DNA from 3 places in the Streptomyces cyanogenus genome. Region 1 is predicted to be linked to each of the others. Evidence: riboswitches for the same ligand, from Rfam matches in the RefSeq annotation. Region 1 holds a riboswitch; each other region holds the start of a gene.
The links. A riboswitch is a leader RNA that binds a small molecule or an ion and turns the genes downstream of it on or off. The one in region 1 is predicted to bind cyclic di-AMP.

Region 2: linked by a shared signal. The riboswitch ahead of S1361_RS16690 (LysM peptidoglycan-binding domain-containing protein) and the one ahead of S1361_RS23090 (transglycosylase SLT domain-containing protein) in region 1 are both predicted to bind cyclic di-AMP.
Region 3: linked by a shared signal. The riboswitch ahead of S1361_RS33365 (M23 family metallopeptidase) and the one ahead of S1361_RS23090 (transglycosylase SLT domain-containing protein) in region 1 are both predicted to bind cyclic di-AMP.

What each region holds. Positions count from the first base shown of each region.
Region 1 is NZ_CP071839.1:5,117,000-5,124,275, forward strand. It holds gene S1361_RS23070 (GntR family transcriptional regulator) at 1-43, opposite strand, end outside; gene S1361_RS23075 (hypothetical protein) at 40-882, opposite strand; gene fahA (fumarylacetoacetase) at 1,023-2,240, opposite strand; gene S1361_RS23085 (HAD family hydrolase) at 2,670-3,482, shown strand; gene S1361_RS23090 (transglycosylase SLT domain-containing protein) at 3,527-4,015, opposite strand; cyclic di-AMP (ydaO/yuaA leader) riboswitch at 4,021-4,199, opposite strand; gene S1361_RS23095 (polyprenyl synthetase family protein) at 4,787-5,797, shown strand; gene S1361_RS23100 (LolA family protein) at 6,052-7,263, shown strand.
Region 2 is NZ_CP071839.1:3,741,668-3,748,943, reverse strand. It holds gene S1361_RS16720 (SurA N-terminal domain-containing protein) at 1-247, shown strand, start outside; gene S1361_RS16715 (nucleoside triphosphate pyrophosphohydrolase) at 396-1,424, shown strand; gene S1361_RS16710 (hypothetical protein) at 1,458-1,619, shown strand; gene S1361_RS16705 (cytochrome P450 family protein) at 1,616-2,902, shown strand; gene S1361_RS16700 (DUF899 family protein) at 2,896-3,579, opposite strand; gene S1361_RS16695 (LysM peptidoglycan-binding domain-containing protein) at 3,868-4,950, shown strand; cyclic di-AMP (ydaO/yuaA leader) riboswitch at 5,134-5,309, shown strand; gene S1361_RS16690 (LysM peptidoglycan-binding domain-containing protein) at 5,314-6,012, shown strand; gene eno (phosphopyruvate hydratase) at 6,341-7,276, shown strand, end outside.
Region 3 is NZ_CP071839.1:7,439,153-7,446,428, reverse strand. It holds gene S1361_RS33370 (SGNH/GDSL hydrolase family protein) at 138-923, opposite strand; gene S1361_RS33365 (M23 family metallopeptidase) at 1,089-1,973, opposite strand; cyclic di-AMP (ydaO/yuaA leader) riboswitch at 1,979-2,171, opposite strand; gene S1361_RS33360 (alpha-galactosidase) at 2,441-4,513, opposite strand; gene S1361_RS33355 (tyrosine-protein phosphatase) at 4,685-5,482, shown strand; gene S1361_RS33350 (DUF6126 family protein) at 5,497-5,619, opposite strand; gene S1361_RS33345 (helix-turn-helix domain-containing protein) at 5,616-6,245, opposite strand; gene S1361_RS33340 (aspartate aminotransferase family protein) at 6,326-7,276, opposite strand, start outside.

The DNA of each region.
Region 1 (7,276 bases):
GTACGGGACTGGTGGTGTCGACCCGTACGGCGGCGCTGCTCACCGGCGGTCCCCGGGGGCCGGCCGCCGCGTCCGCCCGCCGTGCCCCGCGCCGGCGGCGCGCCGGGGCCAGGAGGCCCGCGGCGAGCACACGGTGACCAGCATCCACGGCACGGTCACCAGGGCCACCGCGGCCAGCGGCCACAGCACCCAGTTGGCCACGGTCCCCACCGCTCCGTCGCACGTGACGCTCATCAGCGCGCCGGACGCCGTGGAGGCGGCCCCCAGCAGGGAGGCGGACACGACGAGGCCCCAGGCCGCGACGACGGCCAGGCTGCGGTCGCGGCGGGACTGTTCGTCGCCTGGGCGGGTGGCGATCCGCCGCAGGGACCAGCCGCAGGCGGCCGTGGCGACGGCGAGGGAGCCCAGCATCGGCAGGGCGTAGTGCGAGCCCGGCCAGGGGCCTGCGGACTGGGACAGCAGGCGGGAGCCCGTCGCGTCGGCGGCCCGCGCGCAGTGCACGGTCAGGGACCGGCCCGCGCGCCCCAGGTCGTCCGGCGAGGCGACCGCGCTCGCGACCGCGAGCAGCAGGACGAGCGCGCCCGCCAGGGCGAGGAGCAGCGCGGTCATCCGGGGCGGGACGTGGTCGCGGACGCGGCGCGGGGCGAGGCCGGCCGTGCGGACGGCGCCGCGGGCCTGCGGGGTCAGGGCGTCGCCCGCCAGGACGCCGGCCACCGTGCACAGCCCGAAGGCGGGGATGGCGTACAGGACTCCGTCGCCGCCCGCCCGCAGGGTCAGCCATCGCTCGGCCAGTGCGCCGACGAGCAGACCGGTCCAGCGGGCGTACCGGTCGACCGGTGCGCGGGACGCCGGAACGGTGGCGCTCAGTTCGGTCTCACTCATGACAAACCCCTCTGACAGCACACTCTTGTACTCACCGCTTGTATCAAGCGGCGAGTACAAGATGGCGGTCACAGACGAATTGTGTCAACTGCTTGCTACAAGCGGTCCGGAGGTCCAGTCGCCACGGGACGGACCTCGGGTCACCCCGCGACGACCCGCCCGCTCACCTCGCCCAGCCCCACCCGGCGCCCGTCCGCGCCGGGGGCCCACGCCGACAGCGTCACCACGTCCCCGTCCTCCAGGAACGTCCGCTTCCCGTCGGGAAGTTCGAGGGCGTCGCGGCCGTTCCAGGTCAGCTCCAGCAGCGAGCCGCGCTGGCCTTCGGCCGGGCCGCTGACCGTGCCCGAGCCGTACAGGTCGCCCGTGCGCAGCGAGGCGCCGTTCACCGTCATGTGGGCGAGCTGCTGGGCGGCGGTCCAGTACATGGTGGAGAACGGCGGCTCGGAGACCACGTGACCGTTGATCGCGACGGAGATGCGCAGGTCGTAGCCGCCGGGCTCCGCGCCGGGCGCCGAGTCGTCCAGGTAGGGCAGCAGCGGGTGCGTGCGCTCGGGGGGCGCCACGCGCGCGTGCTCCAGCGCTTCCAGCGGGGTGATCCACGCCGACACCGAGGTCGCGAAGGACTTGCCGAGGAACGGGCCGAGCGGGACGTACTCCCAGGCCTGGATGTCCCGCGCGGACCAGTCGTTCAGCAGGCACAGCCCGAAGACGTGCTCCCGGAAGTCGCCGAGCGCGACCGGGCTGCCCAGCCGTGACGGCACGCCCACGACGAAGCCGACCTCGGCCTCGATGTCCAGCCGCACCGACGGACCGAAGACGGGCGCGGGGTCGCCCGGGCCCTTGCGCTGCCCGGACGGCCGTACGACGTCCGTGCCGGAGACCACGACCGTGCCGGAGCGGCCGTGGTACCCGATCGGCAGGTGCTTCCAGTTGGGGGTGAGGGAGTCCTCGGCGTCCGGGCGGAAGATCTGGCCGACGTTGCGGGCGTGGTTCTCCGAGGCGTAGAAGTCGACGTAGTCCGCGACCTCGAAGGGCAGGTGCAGCGTCACCTCGGACAGCGGGTGGAACAGCGGCTCCACGGCCTCGCGGTGGGCCGGGTCCGTGACCCAGGCGGTGACGGCACGCCGTACGTCGGACCAGGTGGCACGGCCGGCGGCCAGCAGCGGGTTGAGGGTGGGCCGGGCGAGCAGCGCCTGGTGGGGCGAGCCGAGCGCGGCGGCCGCGGCGCCCGCGTCGAGGACGTGGTTCCCGAGCCGGACGCCGATCCGCCGCTCCGTGCTGCCGGAGGGCGAGAACACGCCATAGGGGAGGTTGTGCGGACCGAAGGGGTCGCCCTCGGGGACGTCGAAGGGGGGCATGGGGTGCTGCCTCACTCTCATCGGGCCATGCATGGCACTGCGTTCCATGTGGTCGGGCCACACGTTACGACCCACTCGCGTGTCTTGGGCAGTGCCTCACGTGGTGATCGAAAGGTCGCTCGCTCAGCGCCTAAAGAGTCGTTGATGTCCTGACAAGACATGTTTGAGCGGTTGATTATGGCTTGGCGCCCCTTCGGGCGGCCGGAGCCGAGGTGCGTCCTGCACCTCGGCCGGAGCCGAGGTGCAGGACGGCAGTCCCGTGCTCACCGTCCCACCTGGCGAAGCACCCGGCCGCGGCCCAGGGTTGGCCCGGGTCCCGCGGCGGCAGCGCCATCGGGGCGTCTGCGCAGGCGACTTGGGGCGCACCAGTACGCAAGTGCGTGGATCGGCCCGTGAGTCGGCGGGGCGCGGTGTCCGTATTCTCTGATCATGGCACCCACCCCGGCATATGCACTCATCGCCACCGACCTGGACGGCACGCTGCTGCGCGGCGACGACACCGTCTCCGACCGGTCGCTCGCCGCGCTCGCGCGGGTGGCACGGGCCGGCGCCCGGCATCTGGTGGTGACGGGCCGCCCGGCCCCGCGGGTACGGCCGCTGCTCGCGGACCTCGGCTGCACGGGGCTCGCGGTGTGCGGGCAGGGAGCACAGGTCTACGACGCCGGCACCGACCGCCTGCTGTGGTCGGTCCGGCTGGACCGGGAGCTGGCCGAGACCGCGCTCGGCAAGATCGAGGCGGAGGTGGGGCAGGTCTACGCGGCGGTCGACCAGGACGGCGTCGACGGGCTCACGCTCATCGAGCCCGGCTACCGGATGCCTCATCCGACGCTGCCCGCGGTGCGCGTCGGCCGGCGCGACGACCTGTGGGCGAAGCCCATCAGCAAGGTGCTGCTGCGGCACGCCACCCTGTCCGACGACGAGTTGGCGGCGGTGGCGCGCGCGGCGGTGGGCTCGCTGGCGACGGTCACCATGTCCGGGCCGGGCACCGTGGAGCTCCAGCCCGGCGGGGTGACGAAGGCGACCGGACTGGCGCTGGCCGCCGAGAGGCTGGGGATCGGCGCCGACCGGGCCATCGCCTTCGGCGACATGCCCAACGACATCCCGATGTTCGACTGGGCGGCGCGTGGTGTCGCCATGGCCGACGCGCACCCCGAACTGAAGGCGGTGGCCGACGAGGTCACCTTGTCGAACGAGGACGACGGCATCGCCGTCGTCCTCGAAAGACTCTTCCCGACCGACTGACCGGGACGTCAGTGGCGCCGGCCGCGGACCCGGTCCGGAACCGGTCAGTACGCGCCGAACACGTTGTCGATCGACCCGTACCGCGCGGCCGCGTAGTTGCAGGCGGCGGTGATGTTCGCGACCGGGTCGTAGATGTTGAACGACGTTCCGGCGACGTGGTACGCGTTGAACGTCGGGTCGATCACCTGGAGCAGGCCCTTGGACGGGATGCCCTTGGCGGCGTTGGAGTCCCAGAGGTTGATGGCGTTCGGGTTGCCCGAGGACTCGCGGATGATGTTGCGGTAGATGCCGTTGTAGGTGCCCGGGATGTGCTTCTCGGCCATGATCGCGAGCGACTCGCGGATCCAGCCGTCCAGGTTGTTGGGGTATCCGGCGGTGGTGGTGGCGGCCGTCGTGGTGGTGCCGGTGGCCGCGGAGGCGCTGGTCGCGCCGATGAGCGGCAGGGCGAGGACGGCGGCGCCGGTGCCGGCGGCGACGAGGGTACGGACGAGGCGGCTGTTGCGGGTGCGGCGGGGCTGAGCGGCAGCAGACATGGGGGTGTTCCTCTCCGGCGCCTGCGGGGTGAGCTGTCGGGTTCGGGCGGGAGGTGCCCGGCCGTGCCCTGGAGGAGGCACGGCTTAACCCCGAGCCGTCCCGGTGCGGCGTGTGCCGTCCGGCCCGGCGACTTACCTGGGTCCCCCGCTCCTGCCGTACGAATGAGTTCGTCGATGGGTTACGCGGGCGGCGGCAGGATTCGGCGTCCGCCCGACGGCCCGGAACGTATGCGAGAGCACATGTCGGGAACAAGTACTGGATTCACACAACATGCGATTTGACCTTGATCGATGCTGTATGAGGTGCTTGATCCTTTGCGGTTGCCAATCCTCAACTCGCCGACAGGACAAGGGCTCCCAGGGCTTGTTGAGGGGGGAGCGGGCAGACGGGGAGCGTGAGCCAACTCACGAAATGGCAAACTATTTCAAATCAGACATGAGGGATTAGGGCGATTAAGGCGGGAAGTCGGAGTGATGGTGGAACCTGGGGTGCGGTGTCCGTCGTTGTCGTAATGGCCGGCACGGAACGGGGGTGGCGAGAAAGGTGCGGAGGGGACACGACGGAATGTCCGGATTTCCGTTAAGTCGATAAATGTCCATCATTAACATGTGATCACCTGTATGTCGGTTGTGGTCCGGTACCGCCCAGGCTGGACCGGTGGGCGCTATCGGTGATCGAACAGGGACCGGATACGCTGACTTGAGTGAGGGCAGCGACCTATCGACAAACCGTGTAATCGCCAGCAGACACCAGCAGACAGGAGACCCCTCGTGACCGTCGTCGGGCCGTTCGGGCTGAGCGTGCGGGACCAGGCTCTGGAAGCCGATGTCCAGGCCGGATTGGCGGCTGTCGAGGAAGGCTTGCTCGAAGCCACCAAGAGCGAGGTCCCGTTCATCACGGAGGCCGCGCAGCACCTCGTACGGGCCGGAGGGAAGCGTTTCCGGCCACTCCTCGTCATGCTCGCGGCCCAGTTCGGCGACCCTTACGCGCCCGGCGTCGTGCCGTCGGCCGTCGTCGTGGAGCTGACCCACCTGGCCACGCTGTACCACGACGACGTCATGGACGAGGCGGCCGTACGGCGGGGCGTGGACAGCGCCAACACGCGCTGGGGCAACTCCGTCGCGGTCCTCACCGGCGACTTCCTGTTCGCCCGCGCCTCCCAGATCCTCGCCGACCTCGGCCCCGAGGCGGTCCGGGTGCAGGCCCTGGCGTTCGAGCGGCTGGTCACCGGCCAGATCCTGGAGACCGCGGGTCCCTCGGACGGCCGCGACCCGGTCGAGCACTACCTGGACGTGCTCGGCGGCAAGACGGGCTCCCTGGTGGCGGTGTCGTGCCGGTTCGGCGCGATGATGTCCGGTGCGGACGAGAGGGTCGTCGACGTGCTCACCCAGTACGGCGAACGGCTCGGGGTCGCCTTCCAGCTCGCGGACGACGTCCTGGACATCGCCTCCGACTCCCACGAGTCCGGCAAGACCCCGGGCACCGACCTGCGCGAGGGCATCCCCACCCTGCCGGTGCTCCGGCTGCGGGAGCGGGCCGCCCGGCTGGGCCTGCCCGAGGACGTCGCGCTGTGCGAGCTGCTCGACTCCGACCTCAGTGACGACGCCCGGCACGCCGAGGCGCTGGCCGCGCTGCGCGCGCACCCCGCGCTGGAGCAGGCCCGCCGGGACACCGTGCGGTACGCGGAGGAGGCGCGGGCCGCGCTCGCCCCGCTGCGCGAGTGCGACGCCAAGGCGGCGCTGATCGAGCTGTGTGACGCGGTCGTGCACCGCGCCGGCTGACCCGGCCGGACCCCGTCCGGGCGGCGGCGCCCGGCACGACCCCTACGGGTCGGGTGGAGATGCCGCCGTCGTGTGTCATACCGCAGGCGTACACGGAGTTGGCTCCGAGGTCTGACGCTTCCTCACGGCCGATTTGGTCAGATGGACACCACGGAAATCACCACTCCTCACCGATTCGGGTGAGAATGGCGGCTCAGGTGGACCAGCGGACCAGCGTGAGGACAGCCGCCGCCGACGACGGAGGTAAGGCACACATGGCACCGTACGAATCCGACGACGCAGTGGGCGCCGCGCGGGACGAGAACCCGCGCTCCGGCCGGCGCAAGGCCGCCCGGTACGCCGTGCCGGTCGCGGTGGTGGGGGTGGCGGCGGCCACGATCGGGCTGGTCCCGGCGCTCGCGAACTCCGGCGACCCCGACCTGCCGAAGATCACCGCACAGCAGCTCATCGAGAAGATCGCCAAGTCGGACGTGCAGCAGCTGTCCGGCACCGTGAAGGTCAGCACCGACCTCGGCCTGCCCGACCTCGGCGGCCTGGAGGACGGCCTGCTCTCCGGGGCGGGCCGGGGCGGCTCCGGCGACGACTCCGCCGCCGACCCGCAGGCCAAGCTCACCGAACTGGTCTCCGGCACGCACACCCTGCGCGTCGCCGCCGACGGCCCCGACCGGCAGAAACTGTCCCTCCTGGAGCGCGGCGCCGAGTACAGCCTGATCCACGACGGCAAGGACGTCTGGGGCTACGACAGCAAGAGCAACCAGGTTCACCACTCCACCGTGGCCGGCCCCGGCAAGCACCGCCGGGCCGAGCCGCCGGCCACCCCGAAGGACTTCGCCGACGAGGCCCTGAAGGCGGTGGACGACACCACGTCCGTCACCGTCGACGGCACCGCGCAGGTCGCCGGGCGCGACGCCTACAAGCTGCTCATCCAGCCCAGGCAGTCCGGCACCACGGTCGGCGCGATCAGCATCGCCGTCGACGCGAAGACGGGCCTGCCGCTGAAGTTCACGCTGACCCCGAAGAGCGGCGGCGCCGCCGTGCTCGACGCCGGCTTCACCCAGGTCTCCTTCGCCCAACCGGCCGCCTCCACCTTCGACTTCACCCCGCCCAAGGGCGCGAAGGTCACCGAGGAGAAGGACGGGGCCGAGGCACCCGAGCACGCCCCGAGGCACGGCGCAGGCCTCCCCGGAGGTCTGGAGGGCAGGGACGGGCTGAAGGTGCTCGGCAAGGGCTGGACGTCGGTCGCCACCTTCGACACCGGCGCCAAGGGCGGCCTGCCCACCGGTTCCCGGGGCGGCGACCTCGGCGGCTTCGTCGGCTCGCTCGGTGAGAAGGCCTCCGGGAAGTTCGGCAAGGGCATGGTCTTCTCCACCCGCCTGGTCAACGCACTGATCACCGACGACGGCAAGGTGTACGCCGGCGCGGTGACCAAGGAGGCCCTGGTGAAGGCGGCCGACGCCGGGAAGTGACCCTCCGGCACGA
Region 2 (7,276 bases), 1.4 Mb from region 1:
CGCGCCGGCCCACCTGGACGACAACCTGCGCCTGCAACTGGAGGCGCAGAAACTCGCCACGAAGCTCGGCACCGACACCAGCCAGCCCGCCTTCTGGAAGGCCCTGTCCAGGGCCTCGGAGGAACTCCACGTCGACCTCAACCCGCGCTACGGCTCCTGGGACGTGCAGAAGAGCAGCCGGGTGGACGCCGAGACACCGTGGGTGCGTGAGGTCACGACGGCGGGCGGCCAGCCGGTGACGGCGTAGGCCGGCGAGGGCGGCGTGAGGGTGGCGGCGTGGCCGGCCGGGGCGGAGTGAAGGCGGCTTTGGTCATACGATCACAGGACCCCCTCGGCCCTGTGGACAACGCGATCCGCTCCCTCGGGCCGTGGGTTACGTTCGGTTCGTGAACGGAATCAGCCCCGAACCCAGCCCGGAACCCAGCCCTGGCACCCACCCCCAGGCCGGCCCGGAAGCCGCCCCCGGCCGCATCGTCCTGCTCACCACGAGCCACCGCGTCGCCCCCGGCCTGCTGTCCTGGCCCGCCTGGCAGGCCCTGCGCACCGCCGACGCCGTGCTGTGCGCGGACGGTGCCCATCCGCAGCTGCCGTATCTGCGCGAGGCCGGGATAGCGGTGACGCAGACCTCCCCCACCGCCCGGGAGCTGGTGGACGCCTGCGCCGGCGGGCGCACGGTGGTGGTCGTGGCGACGGGCGAGGGCGAGCCGGCGCTCACCGACGGCCTCGCCCGGCTGGCCGGCTCCGGCCGGGTCGCCATGCCGGAGCTGGAGCTGCTGCCCGCCTCCTACGACCTGCCCGGCGCCCGCCTGCTGGACCTCGTGCAGGTCATGGACCGCATCCGGGCCGAATGCCCCTGGTCCTCCCGGCAGACCCACGAGGGCCTGGCGAAGTACGGCATCGAGGAGGCGTACGAACTGGTCGAGGCGATCGAGGCCGGGGACCGCGAGGAGCTGCGGGAGGAACTGGGCGACGTCCTCCTCCAGGTCGTCTTCCACTCCCGGATCGCCGAGGAGGACCCGGACGCGCCGTTCTCCGTCGACGACGTCGCCGGCGGCATCGTCGCCAAGCTCATCCACCGGCACCCGCACGTCTTCGGCGACGAGCAGGCCGAGACCCCCGAGGACGTCAAGCAGCACTGGCTGCGCACCAAGGCCGAGGAGAAGCAGCGCACCTCCGTCACCGAGGGCGTCCCGCTCGGCCAGCCCGGCCTGGCCCTCGCCGCCAAGCTCGCCTCCCGCACCCGCACGGCCGGCCTGGACGTCCCGCTGCCGCAGGGAGAGGGCATCGGCTACGAGCTGCTGGCGCTGGCGGTGCGCGCCGAGGCGCACGGCATCGACCCGGAGGCGGCACTGCGCGCGGCGGCACGGGCGTACCGGGACGCGATACGGGCGGCGGAGAGCGAAGGCAGGAACACCGCGGGGTGAGCGGCGCGGGGTGAGCGGCGCGGGGTGGGCGCCGTGGGGTGGGCGCCGCCCGCCCACCGCCCGGCCGCCCTGCCGGACACGCAGGGCAGCTCGGGAGCGCGCACCTCGTACCGCCGGGCCGCCGACCTGGGCCACCCCGCTGCCTCGGAGGGGCTCGGCGAGGCGCCCGCCGGGCCGGATACCGTCAAGGAGTGACCAACGAGCCCGGCCCCCCGACCGCCCCCGCCCTCTTCACCTGGGAGTTCGCCACCGATCCGTACCCCGCCTACGCCTGGCTGCGCGAGCACGCGCCGGTGCGCCGGACGCGGTTGCCGAGCGGTGTCGAGGCGTGGCTGGTCACCCGGTACGCCGATGCCCGGCAGGCGCTGGCCGAGCAGCGGCTGAGCAAGAACCCGGCGCATCACGACGAGCCCGCGCACGCCAAGGGCAAGACCGGCATCCCGGGCGAGCGCAAGGCCGAGCTGATGACGCACCTGCTGAACATCGACCCGCCGGACCACACCCGGCTCAGAAAGCTGGTCAGCAAGGCGTTCACCCCCCGCCGGGTCGCCGAGTTCGCCCCCCGGGTGCAGGAGCTGACCGACCACCTCATCGACCGGTTCGCGCAGAGCGGGTCCGCCGACCTCATCCACGAGTTCGCCTTCCCGCTGCCCATCTACGCCATCTGCGACCTGCTCGGCGTCCCGCGCGAGGACCAGGACGACTTCCGGGACTGGGCGGGCATGATGATCCGGCACGGCGGAGGCCCCCGGGGCGGGGTCGCCCGGTCGGTGAAGAAGATGCGCGGCTACCTGGCCGAGCTGATCCACAAGAAGCGGGAGGCGCTGCCCGCCGCGCCCGTGCCCGGCGAGGACCTGATCTCCGGCCTCATCCGCGCCTCCGACCACGGCGAGCACCTCACCGAGAACGAGGCCGCCGCCATGGCCTTCATCCTCCTGTTCGCCGGCTTCGAGACGACCGTGAACCTCATCGGCAACGGCACCTACGCCCTGCTCACCCACCCCGGGCAGCGCCGCCGGCTGCAGGAGTCCCTGGCCCGCGGGGAGACGGACCTGCTGGCGACCGGCGTGGAGGAACTCCTGCGCTACGACGGCCCGGTGGAGCTGGCCACCTGGCGGTTCGCCACCGAGCCGCTCACCATCGGCGGACAGGACATCGCGCCGGGCGATCCGGTGCTCGTGGTCCTCGCCGCCGCCGACCGGGACCCGGAGCGCTTCGCCGACCCGGACGTGCTGGACCTCGCCCGCCGCGACAACCAGCACCTCGGATACGGGCACGGCATCCACTACTGCCTGGGCGCGCCGCTCGCCCGCCTGGAGGGCCAGACCGCGCTCGCCACCCTGCTCACCCGCCTGCCGGACCTGCGGCTCGCCGTGGACCCGGCGGAGCTGCGCTGGCGCGGCGGGCTCATCATGCGCGGCCTGCGCACCCTGCCGGTGGAGTTCACCCCGGTCCGCGGGGGCGCCGGCGGTCAGTAGTCCAGCCCCGCGAACCACTCGCCCCGGCCGCCCGGCGTCAGGTCGAGCAGGTGCCAGACGGGGTTGAGGAGGTCGATGCCGCGCTGGTCGATGTCCTCGGCCATGCGGGGGTGGGCGGAGTAGAAGTGGCGGACCGTGCCGTCGGCGTCCCGGGTGAAGACGGAGACGGTGGAGTCCTGGGTGCCGTCCTCGTCCTCGCTGCCCAGGTCGTACTTGAAGGTGCTGTCCCCACAGCTGAGCAGACGCAGCCGGGACCAGCCGCGGTTGAGGGCGTGCTGCCGCAGCGTGGGCGGGTCGGCGGCTGCCACGACGGCGAGGTCGGCGTTCCGGGCCAGGTGGTGGGCGATGCCGTTGTAGCCGTCGATCCACAGGGTGCACATCGGGCACGGGCTGGTCTGCCGCTTGCCGTACATGAAGTGGTAGACGATCAGTGGCCGGCCGGGGCCGGTGAACAGTTCGCTCAGGGTGACCTCGCGCACGGGGGCGTCGCCCGCGTCGAGGTCGGCGGGGCCTTCGAGGAAGACGTAGTCGTCGACCTCGGGGCCCTGGGGAAGCGCCCTCCGCTGGGCCGCGACCTTCTCGCGGTGGCGCATGAGTTCGATCTCGGCGTGGCGGAGTTCCTCGCGGGCGGCGAGGTAGTCCGCGGACTCGCCGGGCAGTCGGGTGTGCCGGAACATCGTGGTCCTCCTGGCTGGGAAGCCCCCCGGACATGTCGGTTCCATGATTCCGCCGGCGGTCCTCGGCAGCCGCCCGGCGGCGCCGTGTCCGACGGGTGACGGCGTGAGTGGCGGGAAGGGTGACGGCTTCTCAGCCGGAAGGTGACAAGATCTCAACTCTGTGATCTTCACGTGATCTGCGCGGCATGAACTTGTGACAAGTGATCGTCTGCCGATACGTTCACCCATCAGCGCGGCGAGCGGCTTCAGCCGCCGCGCCGGTTCTGCTGTCGCTCGAAAGGCTTCTGCATGCTCTCCGGGAACGGTCGACACCGTCGCCCCCGCCAGGCACCCGCCCTCCTCGTCGCGGCCGGAGTGACCGGCTCCGCCATCGCCATCCCGCTCCTCGGCGCGGCGAGCGCCAACGCGGCCGACGGCACCACGTGGGACAAGGTGGCCGAGTGCGAGAGCGGCGGCACCTGGAGCGCGGACACCGGCAACGGGTACTACGGCGGCCTGCAGATCTCGCAGGAGGACTGGAACGCATACGGCGGCGGCCAGTACGCGGCCGGCCCCGACCAGGCCAGCCGCAACCAGCAGATCGCCGTCGCCGAGAAGATCCTCGCCGACAAGGGCACCGCCCCGTGGGCCACCTGCGCCCTGCTGTCCGGACTGACCTCCGGCTCCGGCTCCGTGGACGTCGACACGGGCGTCGGCGGCTCCGGTGACACCAGCGGTTCGGGTGACTCGTCCGGACCGGCCGAGAAGTCCGACACCTCCGGCAACCCCGGTTCCTCCGGCACCTCCGAAGGTACGGGATCGTCCGGTCTGCCGGGTTCGTCACCTTCCACGGGTGCGGGCTCCGACGCCAACTCCGGCTCCGGCACCGGTTCCTCCTCGGACGAGACCGCCGCACCGAGCGGAAAGCCGGGCGAGGACACCGGTGCGGACGCAGGTGCGGACACCGGTTCCGCGGGGACCAAAAACCCCAAGTCGGACAAGTCCGCCTCGCCTGGTTCCGGAGGTTCGCGGGAGTCCGCCCCCGCGGCGAGCCCGAGCGCCGGCGCCGAGGACAACCCCCAGCGGGCCGCCGGTTCCTGGAGCCTGGTCGACACCGGAGCCCTCAGTGGTGGGCGCCACCGCGGGGCGAGCGCGGACGAAAACGTGACAAACGGTCAGGACGTCACCTCTTCCGGGCGGCACGCGGCGCGCGAAACGGACACGTACACCGTCCGCGAGGGCGACTCCCTCGCCTCCATCGCCGACTCCCTTGAGGTCGACGGCGGGTGGCGCGCGCTCTACGCCGGCAACAAGAAGGCCATCGGGGCCGACCCGAACCACATCAGTGCCGGTCAGACCCTGGAAGTCGAGGGCGAAACGGGCACGAACTAGCCGGAGTTGACGCCCCACTTAACGCCCTAATGTCCGGTTTGGCGAAAGTGTGGGATGAGTCTCAGAAGCCCTGATCGTCTTTGAAATTCCGCGGATCGCGTGTCTACGGTCGAGGCCGCTCGTCACCACGAGCCCCGGCAGTCGCAACGCCGAATCCTGCCAGCGGTTGCCCGGGAACAGTCGTCGCGTCAAGCGCCGTAGGCAGGAGCGGGGGACCCAAGGTAGGTGCCGGGTCCGGCAGTTGATGCCGGAACCGGCTGGGGGTGAAGCCGCGCATCCCGCGACAGCGGGAGTGCGGCCGGGCAACTCAACCGGCCCGAACCCGACAGCTCACCTCGCAGGCGTCGGTGAGGGGATCGATCCATGCTGTTTACCGGCAAGGGCAAGCACCGCCGTCCGTCCAAGGCCGTCCGCGCCATCGCGCTCGCCGGTGTCACCGGCGCCGCCGTCGCCGCCCCGCTGATGGCGGCCGGCAACGCCTCCGCCGCCACCTCCGCCGAGTGGGACAAGGTCGCCCAGTGCGAGTCCGGCGGCAACTGGTCCATCAACACCGGCAACGGCTACTACGGCGGTCTGCAGTTCTCCGCCTCCACCTGGGCCGCGTACGGCGGCACCGCCTACGCCCCGCAGGCCAACCAGGCCAGCAAGGCGCAGCAGATCGCGGTCGCCGAGAAGGTCCTCGCCGCGCAGGGCAAGGGCGCCTGGCCGGTCTGCGGCACGGGCCTGTCCAGCACCCCGTACGGCGGCTCCGCCCCGAGCACCTCCTCGAACTCGGGCAGCGGCACCACCACCCGCTCCACCGAGCAGCAGGCCGCCACCCGCTCCGCCGAGCGTCCGGCCGCGACCGCGGACAAGAGCCAGGGCAAGACCGTCACCACCCCGACCGGCAAGAAGGTCAAGAAGGGCGACGGCGAGTACAAGGTCGTCACCGGTGACACGCTCAGCTCCATCGCCCAGAAGCACCACGTGCAGGGCGGCTGGAAGAAGCTGTTCGAGCTGAACAAGGACATCGTCGAGGACGCCAACCTGATCTACCCGGGTCAGCAGCTCCACCTGAAGTGACATCCGGCCCCCGGCCGGATCACCGGGCCCGCACGGCCCCCTGAGCCACACTGAAGACCCCGTGCGGGCCACCCCCCGTCCCCACGGGCTCCCCGCCCCGGTGCGTGTTCCCCCGTACGCACCGGGGCGGGGCTTTTTCATGTCGTCCGTCTCCCGCCGGCCGTTGCGCCGAACCGTTGTCGCGGCCCCCTTTGTTTCAGTGAGGAACAAAAGGTAGCGTCGCCTTGTCCACGGGACGGTCGGTCGGTGGCCGACGCCCCCGGGACGGTTAGGCTCTAGGCGCAAGGCACACCAGCCCCGCACTTCCAGCGTCACATCCAAGAAGGAGATGCTCGTGCCGTCCATCGACGTCGTCGTAGCCCGGGAAATCCTGGACTCCCGAGGCAACCCCACGGTCGAGGTCGAGGTCGGCCTCGACGACGGCAGCACGGGTCGTGCCGCCGTTCCGTCCGGCGCCTCGACCGGCGCCTTCGAGGCCATCGAGCTCCGCGACGGTGACCCGAACCGCTACCAGGGCAAGGGTGTCGAGAAGGCCGTCCTCGCCGTCATCGAGCAGATCGGCCCGGAGCTGGTCGGCTACGACGCCACCGAGCAGCGCCTGATCGACCAGGCCATGTTCGACCTGGACGCCACCGACAACAAGGGCTCCCTGGGCGCCAACGCCATCCTCGGCGTCTCGCTCGCCGTCGCCCACGCCGCCTCCGAGGCCAGCGACCTGCCCCTCTTCCGCTACCTGGGCGGCCCCAACGCGCACCTGCTGCCGGTGCCGATGATGAACATCCTGAACGGCGGCTCGCACGCCGACTCCAACGTGGACATCCAGGAGTTCATGATCGCCCCGATCGGCGCGGAGTCCTTCTCCGAGGCGCTGCGCTGGGGCACCGAGGTCTACCACACCCTCAAGAAGGTGCTGAAGGCCAAGGGCCTGTCCACCGGCCTCGGCGACGAGGGCGGCTTCGCCCCGAACCTCGGCTCCAACCGCGAGGCCCTCGACCTCATCCTGGAGGCCATCAAGGAGGCCGGCTACGCACCCGGCCAGCAGATCGCCCTCGCGCTCGACGTGGCCGCCTCCGAGTTCTACAAGGACGGCAAGTACCTCTTCGAGGGCAAGGAGCGCTCCGCCGCCGAGATGACGGAGTACTACGAGGAGCTCGTCGCGGCCTACCCGCTCGTCTCCATCGAGGACCCGCTGTTCGAGGACGACTGGGCCGGCTGGAAGGTCATCACCGACAAGCTCGGCGACAAGGTCCAGCTGGTCGGCGAC
Region 3 (7,276 bases), 2.3 Mb from region 1:
GCACGGGCACGGTGACCGAGCGGGCCGCACCCCGCACACCGCCCCGCATCCCACCGGCCGCGCATCCCACCCGCCCCGGACCACTGGCCCGGCCACGCCCCGCCGACCCCGGCAGGCGGCAGGGCGCGGTGTGCCGGTCAGGCCACCGAGGCGATGCGCATCTTGATGTCGTCCGGGGAGAGGGTGCCCTTGGCGGTGACATGGTCGCCGGAGGACTCGCCGCGCAGGCGGCGGCCGATCCAGGGGACGAGGTACTCGCGGGCCCAGTGGACGTCGTCGCGGCGGATGTCCAGCGTGCCCCGGGGCGGCAGCGGCGGCCACGGCTGCTCCGGGTCGGCCGGGACGTCCAGGCCGAGAGCCTGTCCGGCGCGCAGCGCCACGCGCGTGTGGCCCTCGGGCGACAGGTGCAGCCGGTCGTTGTCCCAGGCCCTGCGCTCCTGCACGGACTTCAGGGACCACAGGTCGAGGACGGGACAGCCGTACCGGTCGGCGATGGCCCGGACGTGCCCGTTGTAGGTGGCGATCTTGCCGCGCAGATGCTTCAGCACGGGCACGCCCCGGGTGTCGAAGCCGGTCGCCACCAGCACGGTTCCCGCGGCCTCGGTCAGCCGGGCCACGGCGCGTTCGAAGCGCTCGGCGACCTCGTCCGGGTCGGTGCCCGGGCGGATGATGTCGTTGCCGCCCGCGCAGAAGGAGACCAGGTCGGGGGCGAGTTCGACGGCCTTGGGAAGCTGGTCGGCCACGATCTGGTCCAGCAGCTTCCCGCGCACGGCGAGGTTGGTGTACTGGAAGTCCCCCTCGGGGCGCCGGTCGGCGAGCAGTACCGCGAACCGGTCGGCCCAGCCCACGAACGCCCCGTCGGGGCCGGGGTCGCCCACGCCCTCGGTGAAGCTGTCCCCCACCGCCACGTACGACCCGATCACTGATGCGTTGTCATTCTTCGAATCGTCTGCCACGTCGGACCATGATTCACCTTCCGATGTGACCTACGCGACCGTAGGCCGGGGTTGACGAACGGTGAGATGAGCCACTCTTAAATAATTTGCCAAGCCAGGAATAGGCGGTGCCGGACAGTCGGACGACGGGGGTCAGCCGACGGGGACGCCGTGCGCGCGAAGGTAGGCGACCGGGTCCACGTCCGATCCGTAGTCCGGCGTGGTGCGGATCTCGAAGTGCAGGTGCGGGCCGGTGACGTTGCCGGTGGCGCCGGACAGGCCGACCTGCCGGCCCGCGGTCACGGTCTGGCCGGCCGAGACGGAGAGCTGCGAGAGGTGGGCGTACTGGGCGTAGTGGCCGTCGTTGAGCTTGAGGACGACCTGGTTGCCGTACGCGCCGCCCCAGCCGGCGGAGACGACGGTGCCCGCGGCGACGGCCTTGAGGGGGGTGCCGGTCGGGACGACGAAGTCGACGCCGGTGTGGTAGCCGCTGGACCACATGCTGCCGGCGACGTGGTAGCCGGTGCCGATGGTGGCGCCGGCCACCGGCAGGGTGTAGCCGGCGGAGGCGGTCTGCGCGGTGCCGGACCCGGCCGGCTGGGCGGGCTTCGGGGCGGCCGGCCGGGCGGGCTTCGGGGTGGCGGACTCGGTGCGGGCCGGCGCGGCCTGCGTGCCGAGGCTGAGCTTCAGGCCCGGGTGAATGAGCGCCGGGTCGGCGCCGATGGCCTGCCGGTTGTCGTCGTAGAGCCGCTGCCAGCCGCCGCTGACGTGCTGCTCCTCGGCGATCCTGGCGAGGCAGTCGCCGCCGCGCACGGTGTAGGTGCGCACGCCCGCCTCCGGCTGGGCGGCGGTCTTGCCTGCCGTCTCCGGGAGGGACCGCACGGCCGCTTCGGACACGGACTGCGCGGGGGTCGCGGCGTGCGCCCCGGTGGCCCCGACGAGCGGGAGGGCGAGGGCGGCGCCACCGGTACCGGCGGCGGCGAGGGAGCGGGAAAAACGCGGGGTCTTGGGGCGTCGGTGCTTACCCTTGGCGGGCATGGCGCTGTTCCTCTCCGGCGCCTGCGAGGTCAGCTGTCGGGTTCGGGCTGGAGCTGCCCGGCCGTGCGCGCACGGCTGCACCCCTAGCCTGTCGCGGAGACCGGGACAGGCAGTCGTACCTGGTGGGTCCCCCGCTCCTGCCGTCACGGGTCATGAGTGGGGAGTCCGGACGGCGGCAGGATTCGGCGTTCCGTCCGGTTGGGTGGCGAACGTAAGCGAGTGGAACGCACGGAAACAAGCATCCGCCTTCGACCGTGGGGTGTTCGGGGTGATCGGATGCGGGAATGCGCGGTCACCCTCCGTGAATTCCCGCACCCTTCACTCTGTCAATTCCCTGCTCCCGCACCATCATTACGTGGACATGACCCGCGACGCTCGGTCACGGATATGACGCTCCTCACGCAGACGCCCCAGGCCCCCTTATTACATACCGACTTGGAATGAACGTATCGATTCGGACAGATAGCTCAGATGCGGCGCAGTCGGATGACCGTCGCGTCCAAGTCGCCCTTCAGTGCGGTGTGCAGCCCGTGGTGCAGCAGCACGGCACCTCGATGCACTTCGCCCGTTTCACGGCATTCGTACGAAGCTGTCGGGTCGAGCCCGCGCAGCCGCACCGCCGGGACCGGCTCGCCGTGGTGCTGCGCCTGGAGCCAGGCGAGGACGACGGTCTCCTCGCCCCGGAGGTACTGCACGGCACCCAGGCCGCCCGCCGGGGGACGCAGCCGGTACAGCTCGCCGTGCTGTACGACCGGGCGGATCTCCTTGTACAGCTCCGCCCACCGCCGGGCCTCGGCCAGCTCCTGCGCGCTCCACTCCGTCAGGTCTCCGCCCACCCCGAGCACGCCCGCCATGGCACTGACGAACCGGAACCGCAGTGAGCTGACCCGCCCGTTGAGCTGGGTGTTGGGGCTGTCGGTGACCCAGGCCGCCATCACGCGCGCGGGATGGATCTGGGTGAACCCGTGCTGGATGGCGAGCCGGTCCAGCGGGTCGGTGTTGTCGGAGGTCCACACCTGGTCGGTGCGGCCGAGCACGCCGAGGTCGATCCGGCCGCCGCCGCCCGAGCAGGATTCGAAGGCGACCCCCGGATGGGCCGCCCGCAGCCGGTCCAGCAGGGCGTACAGGGCGCGGACGTGGTCCACCCACAGGCGCTGCGGGTACGGCTCCCCGGGCCAGCCGGCGTCGGTGAAGCAGCGGTTGAAGTCCCACTTCACATAGTCGATCGGGGCGCTGGACAGCAGGGTGTGCAGCCGCTCCCACAGGTACTCCTGCACGTCCTCGCGTGCGAGGTTGAGAACGAGCTGGTTGCGCAGTTCCGTCCGCTTACGTCCCGGTTGGTACTGCACCCAGTCGGGGTGGGCGCGGTACAGGTCGCTGTCGGGGTTGACCATCTCGGGCTCGACCCAGATGCCGAACCGCATGCCCAGGCCGTGCACCTGGTCGGCGAGGGGCTTGAGGCCGTGCGGGAAGCGGTCGGGATTGGGCGTCCAGTCGCCGAGGCCCGCGCGGTCGCTGGTGCGGGCGCCGAACCAGCCGTCGTCGACGACGAACAGCTCGATGCCGATCTCGGCGGCCCGGCGGGCGAGCGCGAGCTGCTGCTCCTCGGAGATGTCGAAGAAGGTGGCCTCCCAGGAGTTGAACAGCACGGGCCGGTCCCGGTCGGCGTCCGGGATGACGTAGGCGCGCTGGTAGGCGTGCCAGGCGCGGCTCGCGCCGCCGAAGCCGCCGTCGCTCCACAGGCCCGCGAAGACCGGGCTGGTGTACGACTCCCCGGGCGCGAGGAGCAGCAGGCCCGAGTCGTCGTGGCCGGCACCGCCGGTGATCTGCACGCGCGCGTCAGGGAGTTGGGCGACCGCGATGCGCCAGGAGCCGGACCAGCCGAGCGCGCAGCCGTAGACCTCGCCGCGCTCCTCGGTGGCGTCGGTGTCGAGGGCGACCCAGGGCAGGTGCTGGTGGCCGGTGTGACCGCGGCGACTGCCGATGACCTTCTCGCCGTAGGTGAGGGGGGCGGCGGTGAGCCGGGACTCGGCGGCCCAGCGGCCGTGCAGCTGGGACAGCCGCCAGCCCTCGCGGTCGGGCAGCGTCCAGGTGGCCGCGTCGGCCCGCAGCAGCTCCACGCGCGTGTGGCCGCCGTTCACGACGGTCACCCAGCGCTCGACCACGTCGCCGCGCATCCGGTAGTGCAGCGTGATCCCCACGCCGTCGTCGTCGAAGCGCAGCCGCAGTTCGTCGCCCTCCGTGCCGTACGACACGAACCGCCACTCGGTGCCGCGCCGCTCCTCGGTCCGGACGGACAGGGCGGGGCGGACGAAGCGGGGTCCGCCCTCGACGGGGTATTCCTCGCGGCCGTCGAGCGGGGACTCGAAGGGCCAGTAGCCGGGCAGCGAGCGCACCGCGAGCGCCTCGGCGTCGACGAGCGCGATCCGCGGCCCCCAGTGGAGGTGCAGCAGCTCGTCCGCGTCGGTGAGATGCAGCGCATAACTGCTGTTGGGGCCCGACAGGAGCCAGGTACGACCGTTTTCGGCGATGTCCACCATCGAGACCTCACAAGTGCCAACAGATCCGCGCAAGTGCAAACATCATCAGGTGCGCGCACCCCACTGGCAATGCCTGTGGACAACTCATTGCCTGAGGAAATCGATGCCGTATGGTCGACTGAGCGCCCGCCGACGAGCCGCGACGGCGGCGACCGACCGGGAGGAGCCCCCGTGACGCAGCAGGTCCCGTCGACCGAGCCGGAGCTGGCCGGAGTGCGCAATTTCCGCGATGTGGGCGGGCTGCCGACCGTGGACGGACGGCGGGTGCGTCACGGGGTCCTCTTCCGCAGCGGCCATCTCGCGCACGCGACGCAGGAGGACGCGGCCTTCCTCGCCTCCCTGGGCCTGCACACGGTCTTCGACTTCCGCAACGCGGCCGACCAGAAGCTGGAGGGCCCCGACGTCGAGCTGCCCGGCGTGCGGTACGTGAACCTGCCGCTGAGCGACCCGGCGGACGGCGCCGCGTTCTGGAAGATGGTCCGCGAGGGCGACCTCGACCAGCTGCGCGCGATCCTGGACGACGGCAAGGGCGCGGCGCGGATGATCGCCTCCTACCGGAAGATCGTCACCGAGCGCACGGCCGAGCACTCCCGTGTGCTGCACGCGCTCGCCGACGACAGCGTGCCCGCGCTGATGCACTGTGCGGCCGGCAAGGACCGCGCGGGCATCTCCGTGGCGGTGACGCTGCTCGCCGTGGGGGTGGAGCGGGACGCGATCCTCGCCGACTACCTGGAGTCGGCCGCCGGGCACCGGCGCTACAAGGTCCGCCGCAGCGGCAGCGCCGACACCGCGTACACCCCGGAGGTGATGGAGCTGCTCGACCCGCTATTCGACGCCCGCGCCGAGTACCTGGAGGCGGCCTTCACGAGCATCGAGCAGACCTGGGGCGACGTGGACACGTACCTGGCGCGGGGCCTGGGCTTCTCGGCCGAGTCCCGCGACCGGCTGCGCGAGCGCCTGCTGCACTGACCCGGGTACCGGGATCAGCCCTTGCCGCCCACCGCGAACAGCAGGTAGAGGAAGGCGGCCAGGACGTGCCCGAGGGCGATGTAGATGATCAGCCGGATCCACAGGGAACGGGGGAACTTCTCCTCGAAGTCGCTCATGGCAGCTCTCCGGTCGGCGCGCCCAGACACAGCGTGGCCGTGGGGCTCTGCAGCAGGGTGTGGACGAACAGCAGCTCCACGCCGTCGTGGTCCTCGGCGGCGAGGCGGTGCGGGGTGAGCGAGTCGAAGTGCGCGCTGTCACCGGGTCCGAGCAGGTGCGCGGTGTCGCCGAGCCGCAGCCGCAGCCGCCCGGTGAGGACGTAGAGCCACTCCTCGCCGGGGTGGACGCGCACGATGTCGCCCTGCGAGCCGTACGGCACCCGCACCCGCAGGGCCTGCATGCCGCGGCCGGGCGCGCCGGCCTGGACGTACGTCCAGCCGCCCGCCCGGGTCGGCTCCATGTCGGCGGCCCGCACGATCGCGTCCCGGTCGGCGACCGTCTCGCCGAGCAGCTCGGAGACGGTCGTACCGTAGATACGGGCGAGCGCGAGGAGCATCGGCAGCGACGGCTGGCGGTGTCCGGTCTCCAGGCGGGACAGATGGGCCGGCGAGAGCCCGGCGGCGCGGGCCGCGGCCTCCAGTGTGAGACCGGCGCGCCGGCGCAGGGAGCGCAGCTGCGGCGCGACGGCGGACAGGCCGTCGTCCGGGGCTGGGCCCGGCGCCGGCGCGGCGTCTGAGGCGTTCATGTCTCCATTGAGCCGCAGCCTTGCCCGTGGGGCAATTTTCTTGCCTCACAGGCAAAGATTCCCCAGTCCCGCCGCCGCGGTCAGCGGTTGGCCACCGCCTGCTTGATCAGGGTCTTGCCGAAGTCCCACATCAGGCCGCCGCCGCTGTGCGCGTCGTCCATCACGGCGGTGAAGGCCTCCACGAAGCGCTCCACGTCCGTCTCGTCGACGACCAGCGGCGGGATGAGCTTGATCACCTCCAGGTGGTCGCCGGAGACCTGGGTGAGGATCCGGTGCTTCTGCAGCAGCGGTACGACGACCATCTGCGCGAACAGGCCCTTGCGGGCCGCCTGCAGCATGGTCCAGCGGCTGCGCAGCTTCAGCGAGGACGGCTTGCCGAACTCGATGCCGATCATCAGGCCCCGGCCGCGGACGTCGGCGAGCAGCTCGTACGTGTCGATCAGCGCGGTGAGCCGGGACTTCAGCAGCTCGCCCGTCCGGCGCACGCCGGCCACGATCTGCTCGTTCTCCATGACCGACAGCACGGCGAGCCCGCACGCCATCGCCTGGGCGTTGGAGCCGAAGCTCGCCGAGTGCACCAGCACCCGGTCCATGGACGAGTAGACCTTCTTGAAGATCCACTCTTTGCCCAGGGTGGCGCCGACGGGCACATAGCCGCCGGACAGGGCCTTGGCCACGCACACCAGGTCGGGTTCGACACCGTCCTCGTGCTGGTAGGCGTAGAAGTCGCCGGTGCGGCCGAGGCCGGTCTGCACCTCGTCGGCGATGAGCAGCGCCTTGTGCCGGTGCAGCAGCTCCTGCGCGGCCCGCAGATAGCCGGGCGGCGCCTCGTGCACGCCCTTGCCCTGGATCGGCTCCACGATCAGCGCGGCGACGTCGCCCTTCTTCAACTCCCGGGCCAGGGCGTCGAGATCGCCGAGCGGCACGGCGGTGTCGGGCAGCAGCGGGGCGAACCCGTCGCGGAAGCCGCGCTCGCCGTTGACCGACAGGGAGCCGGTGGTCAGACCGTGGAAGGCGTGGTCGCAGTAGAG